DNA from 2 places in the Micromonospora sp. WMMD1120 genome. Region 1 is predicted to be linked to the other one. Evidence: riboswitches for the same ligand, from Rfam matches in the RefSeq annotation. Region 1 holds a riboswitch; the other holds the start of a gene.
The links. Region 1 has a riboswitch for cobalamin ahead of cobN (cobaltochelatase subunit CobN). Riboswitches for the same ligand answer to the same signal wherever they lie in the genome.
Positions count from the first base shown of each region.

Region 2: it holds a riboswitch for cobalamin, as region 1 does, so the genes downstream of both, bluB (5,6-dimethylbenzimidazole synthase) here and cobN (cobaltochelatase subunit CobN) in region 1, are expected to answer to the same signal.

Region 1 is NZ_JARUBO010000005.1:5,719,971-5,723,169, reverse strand. Features, by position in the region: gene O7634_RS26475 (hypothetical protein) at 1-256, shown strand, start outside; cobalamin riboswitch at 806-935, shown strand; gene cobN (cobaltochelatase subunit CobN) at 1,165-3,199, shown strand, end outside.
Region 2 is NZ_JARUBO010000005.1:3,939,181-3,942,379, reverse strand. Features, by position in the region: gene O7634_RS18575 (prolyl oligopeptidase family serine peptidase) at 1-346, shown strand, start outside; gene O7634_RS18570 (GyrI-like domain-containing protein) at 371-1,009, shown strand; cobalamin riboswitch at 1,071-1,272, shown strand; gene bluB (5,6-dimethylbenzimidazole synthase) at 1,302-1,931, shown strand; gene O7634_RS18560 (hypothetical protein) at 2,005-2,271, opposite strand; gene O7634_RS18555 (dihydrofolate reductase family protein) at 2,419-2,997, shown strand; gene O7634_RS18550 (helix-turn-helix domain-containing protein) at 2,979-3,199, opposite strand, start outside.

The DNA.
Region 1 (3,199 bases):
CGCGGCGCTGGAGACGTTCGTCACCACCCGGCGTGGGGTGGAGTTCTACCTGGAGCCGGAGACGACGGCCACGGACACCACCGTGGTGGCGATCGCCCACGACGGCGAGTGGATCCGTCGCCGGACCGGCACGCCGCGCGCGGCGGGGAGCATCGCCCGAAAGCACGCGGTGCCGCTGTACGAGGCGGCGCGCACCGGCTATCCGGAGCGGATGCGGGTGTGGAACCGCGCGCACCCGGAGCGGCGCGCCCGCTGAGACCGGACGGCCCGGGGGTGGCCTGGACGGCTGACCGGGACCGGCGGGCTCTGCCCAGCGTCGATCATCACACTGCCCGGTCCGTCGGTGACCATGGCGAGCCGGTCGGAACCGCCTCCCGGCCCGGGTCGCCCGGACAGCGTCGGACCCGACCGGCGAGGTGCCGGATTCGCACGGCGACGATGATGATCGACCTCCGGGATCGACGGCGGACGGTGGCCCGGCCCGCGCCGATCCGAGGTGACCGGGCCGTCGCGCGCCCGCCCGGCGGGATCGTCGGCGCAGGCCAGAAGGGGCGCTCGCGCGGCCCCGAACAGCCATGCGCGTCCTTTGCTCTGCTTATCCCGACGCACCGGTGACGGTCGGTCACCGGTGCGTCCGGGTAGGCAGAGCAAAGGGCGTGGGGGATCGATCCGGGGCGCTGCGTGGCAGGCGTCGACGCGCAGGCCGATCGACAACTGGCGATGGTTGGCGCCCGCCTGGCAGGGCCCGGGCCGGCGTTGACCGGCGGCGCGCGGGTGTGGCAGCATTCGCGGCCTGACGGCAGTGAAGGAAGTCGGTGCGATTCCGACGCGGTCCCGCCACTGTCACCGGGGAGTGATCCCCCCTCGTGAGTCACGACCGTGTGTCTGCGGTTGGAAGGCCGGGGGAGAGCGTCGATCCGGAAGCCAGGATACTTCGGCCGTCGGGATGTGCCCCAGGGCGTGGACACCCGAGGAGGACCGGATGACGCACAGCGTCTCATTCATCGACGAACATCGTCGTCATCAGCGCAGCCGCCGCTCCGGCGGACCCGAGGACGCGCGCGCCCGGCAGCGGTAATCCGCCACCCTCCCGGCTCGTCGCACCCACCCGCATCGTCCCTGTCGCCCGCGTGGCGGCCGGGTCGTCACCCTCCGGAGCCCACCGTGCGCGTCCTGCTACTGTCCACCGCCGACACCGACCTGCTCGCCGCCCGCGCCAGCGGCGCGGACTACCGGCTGGCCAACCCCGCCCGGGTCGCCGCCGAGGAGGTGCCCGCCCTGCTCGACGGGGTCGCCCTCGTCGTCGTACGCCTGCTCGGCGGTCGGCAGGCGTGGCCGGACGGCCTCGACGCGGTGCTCGCCAGCGGCCTGCCGACGGTGGTGCTCGGCGGCGAGGCGCTGCCCGACGCGGAGCTGATGGCCATCTCCACGGTGCCGTCCGGAGTGGTCACGCAGGCGCTGGCGTACCTCGTCGAGGGCGGACCGGACAACCTCCGGCAACTCGCCCGGTTCCTGTCCGACACGGTGCTGCTCACCGGCGAGGGGTTCACCCCGCCCACGCCGACCCCGGCGTACGGCGTGCACGGCGACCACCCGAGCGACCCGGAGCGGCCCACGGTGGGCATCGTCTTCTACCGGGCGCACGCCCTGGCCGGCAACACCGCCTTCGTCGACGTGCTCGCCGACGCGGTACGCGCGGCCGGCGGCAACCCGCTGCCGATCTTCTGCGGATCGCTGCGCGGGCTCACCGCCGGGGCCGGCCCGCTCGGGCTCTTCGCCCGCTGCGACGCGCTGCTGGTCACCGTCCTGGCCGCCGGCGGCGCGGTCGCCGCGGACGCCTCCGGCGGCGGCGACGAGGACGCCTGGGACGTCGGCGCCCTGGCCGCCCTGGACGTGCCTGTCATCCAGGCGCTCTGCCTGACCAGCACCCACGCGCAGTGGGCCGGCAGCGACGCCGGCCTGTCCCCACTGGACGCGGCGATGCAGGTGGCGATCCCCGAGTTCGACGGCCGGATCGTCACCGTGCCGTTCTCGTTCAAGCAGATCGACCCGGACGGTCTCTCGGTGTACGCCGCCGACACCGAGCGGGCCGCCCGGGTCGCCGGGATCGCGGTGCGCCACGCCCGGCTGCGGTACGTGCCCAACGCCGACAAGCGGGTCGCCGTGGTGCTCAGCTCGTACCCCACCAAGCACTCCCGGGTCGGCAACGCGGTCGGGCTGGACACCCCGGTCTCGGCGGTCCGGCTGTTCGCCGCGCTCGCCGAGGCCGGCTACGACCTGGGCGACGCGCCGCCACCGGCGGACGGCGACGCGCTGATCCACGCGCTGATCGCCGCCGGTGGTCACGACGTGGAGTGGCTCACCCCGGAGCAACTGGCCGCCGCCGAGGCCCGGATACCGGGTCCGACGTACCGGCGCTGGTTCGAGCAGGTCCCGGCCGAGCTGCGCGAGCGGATGCGGGAGCACTGGGGTGACCCGCCGGGCGAGCTGTACACCGACGACGGGGACATCGTGCTCGCCGGGCTGCGCTTCGGCAACGTGGCGCTGCTGATCCAACCGCCGCGTGGATTCGGGGAGAACCCGATCGCGATCTACCACGACCCGGACCTGCCGCCCAGTCACCACTACCTGGCCGCGTACCGCTGGCTGGCCGCCCCGGTCGCCGACGGCGGCTTCGGCGCGGACGCCGTGGTGCACCTGGGCAAGCACGGCACCCTGGAGTGGCTGCCCGGCAAGGGGCTCGGCCTGGCCGCCGACTGCGCGCCCGACGCGGTCCTGGCCGACCTGCCGCTGGTCTACCCGTTCATCGTCAACGACCCCGGCGAGGGCACCCAGGCCAAGCGCCGGGCGCACGCCGTGGTGATCGACCACCTGGTGCCACCGATGGCCCGCGCCGAGACCTACGGCGACCTGGCCAAACTGGAGCAACTGCTGGACGAGTACGCGACAGTGCAGGCCCTCGACCCGGCGAAGGTGCCGACCGTGCGGGCGCAGATCTGGGACCTGGTGCGCGCCGCCGAGCTGCACCACGACCTGCACGCCGAGGCGATGCCCGACGCCGACGACTTCGACGACTTCGTGCTGCACCTCGACGGCTACCTCTGCGAGGTCAAGGACGTGCAGATCCGCGACGGGCTGCACATCCTCGCCGACGCGCCCACCGGCGAGCCGCGCGTCAACCTGGTCCTCGCGGTGCTGC
Region 2 (3,199 bases), 1.8 Mb from region 1:
GATGACGGTCACCTATCCCGACCTGTTCGCCGCGTCGGTGCCGATCTGCGGCGTCGTCGAGCCGCTCGGCGGGGACGGCCCGCCGCTGGTCACCGACGCGGAGCTGGCGGCGATCCGCACCCCGACCTGGCTGGTCACGTCGCTCGACGACGACACCGTGCCCCCGGAGACCAACACCATCCACGCCCACGACCTCATCCCGGGATCGCTGGTTACCCTGTACGACAATGTCGTCTGGAACGGATACCGGTTCCCCGGTCACTGGTCGTGGATCTACGTGGCCCGCAACGACCCGAGCCAGAACGGCACCCACATCTGGCAGTGGATGGCACGCCGTCGCCGGTGATCCGCAGCGGGTCCGGTGCGCCCCGTGACCGGTACCAGCGTGGGCAAGGTCGACTTCAGGAGGACCCTCGACGCCTACCGGGCGCAGCGCGGCCGGTTCCGGCTGGTCGACGTGCCCGACATGCGGTACCTGATGGTCGACGGCCACGGCGACCCCAACACCGCACCCGCGTTCACCGAGGCGATCGAGACGCTCTACCCGGTGGCGTACACGCTGAAGTTCGCCAGCAAGCGTGACCTCGGGCGCGACTACGTCGTCCCGCCGCTGGAGGGCCTGTGGTGGGCCGAGGACATGACGTCCTTCACCACGGCGCGGGACAAGTCACTGTGGAACTGGACGCTGCTGTTGATGGTTCCCGACTGGATCGACGAGTCCATGGTCGCGGCCGCCGTCGGGCAGGCCGGCGCCAAGCGCCGACCGGCGCGTCTCGACGACGTCCGCGTCCAGACGCTGTCCGAGGGCCGGTGCGTACAGACGCTGCACATCGGGTCCTTCGACGACGAGACCGCCGTGCTCGCCCACCTGCACGACGAGTTCATCCCCGGCAACGGGCTCCGGATGAGCGGGCGGCACCACGAGATCTACCTCAGCGACTTCCGCAGGGTCGCCCCCGACCGGCGGCGCACGATCCTTCGGCAGCCGGTCGTCGGCGCCCCCGGGTGAGCGGCCTCCGACGCCGTCACGCCCCGGCACCACCCCGTCCGTTTCCCGACTATGGTGGGCGGTGGCACACACGTTGCGAGGTGCCCCGCGCGAGTGGGGAGAATCGGGAAGCCGGTGTGAATCCGGCACGGGCCCGCCGCGGTGACCGGGGAGCTGCCACCCACGCGTCCCAGACGCAGCCACTGGCCCCGAGAGGGCTGGGAAGGCGGGTGACCAGCGCAGATCCGGGAGTCCGAAGACCGGCCTCGCGTCACCGGCCCCGAACGGGGCACGAGCGCAGCGGGAGCCTGCCGTGAACACCGGACTCTACGAGACCATCCACCGCCGCCGGGACGTACGCGCCCAGTTCACCGGGGCGCCGATCCCCGACGAGACGTTGCAGCGGGTCCTCGCGGCGGCGCACGCCGCGCCGAGCGTCGGCCTGTCCCAGCCCTGGGACTTCATAGTGGTCCGCGACCCCGGGCTGCGCCACGAGTTCCACCGGCACGTGGAACAGGAGCGGGACATCTTCGCGGCCACCCTCGACGGCGCGGCGGCGGAACGCTTCGCGAGGATCAAGATCGATGGTGTACGCGAGTCGACGCTGTCGGTCGTGGTCACCTACGACCCGGAGCGGGGTGGGCCGGCGGTGCTCGGTCGGCACGCGATAGCCGACGCCGGCCTCTACTCGGTCTGCCTGGCGATCCAGAACCTGTGGCTGGCCGCGACCGCCGAGCACCTCGGAGTCGGGTGGGTCTCGTTCTACCGGGAGCCGTTCCTGCGTGACCTGCTCGGCATTCCGGCCACCGTCCGCCCGGTGGCGTGGCTCTGCCTCGGCCCGGTCACCCATCTGGAGCAGACGCCGGACCTGGAGCGCCACGGCTGGCGGCAGCGACGGCCGGTGTCGGCGGTGATCCACCACGATCGATGGACCAGCGGGTGACCGGGTGACCGGATGGCTGGCGCGGCACTCCCGCGCCAGCCGGAGCCGGCAGTGCGCACCGACCCCGCGCTGGTCACCCCTCGCCGGCTCGGTGGTGCACCACCAGCTCGTCGATCTCCAACCGGCCGACCCGCAGCTCCCGCACGACCGCCCGGCGGATGGCGAGCCGCCCGATGACCAGCGCGCCGACCGCCACGGCGCCCACCGCCAGCGCCCCGACGGCCAGGGCGCCGAGCGACGCCGCCCCCGCGGCCCGCGCGCCGGTGGCCGCCGCGCCGGTCGCCGCCGCACCGGTGGCGCGCGCCCCGGTCATCCGCATCAGGCCAACCTCTCGCTTCATGACCCCATTGTCCGCGAGCCGCCGGCCACCCGCTTCCCAGCTCCCGGATGTCAGCCCGGTAGCTGCTGTCGTTTCTGTCCAAGACGGTCGCCACCGCCTCCATCTAGCCTGGGTCCAGCACCCCGCCGAACCTGAGGAGTGAACACGATGCGTCGCGTGGTCTACACCGGTTTCATGTCGCTCGACGGCGTGGTGGACTCGCCGGGCGGCGGGCCGGGTGAGGAGCACCGCAGCGGCGGTTGGGTGTTCAAGGACCTCGAGTTCGTCCCCGAGGCGTGGTCGTTGAAGGGCGAGGAGCTCGCCGAGACGACGGCGCTGATGTTCGGCCGGCACAGCTACGAGGTGTTCGCACCGGTCTGGCCCGGCTCGGAGGACCACGCCGGCTACCGGGAGCTGCCCAAGTACGTCGTGTCGAGCACGCTGACCGACGACGCCCTGGTGGACGGGTGGGGCCCGACGACGATCCTGCGCTCGACCGCGGACGTCGCCGCGCTCAAGGAGGGTGACGGCGGTGCCATCTTCATCCACGGGAGCGCGGAGTTGGCTCGCCGGTTGTCGGACGCGGGTCTGATCGACCAGTACAACCTGCTCGTCTTCCCCGTGCTGCTCGGCGCCGGCAAGACCCTGTTCGGCCGGGCCGACCGGGACAAGCACATGCTCACGCTGCGCGAGTCGGAGACGTACTCGAACGGCATCCTGAAACTGGTCTACGACGTCCGGCGCTGATCCAGGTCCAGGGCGATCGCGCCGCCGACGCCCTCGCGCAGTTGGCCGGCGGTGCGGCCGACGTAGGTGCGCAGCGCCCGCGCCAGGTGCGGCTCGTCGAAGTAGTCGAGCTTGGCGACGACGTCGACCGCCGGCTCGCCGGCAGCCAGAAGGACCGCGGCCGTACGGGCGCGCTCGATCTGCCGGACGCCGCCCTGTGTCA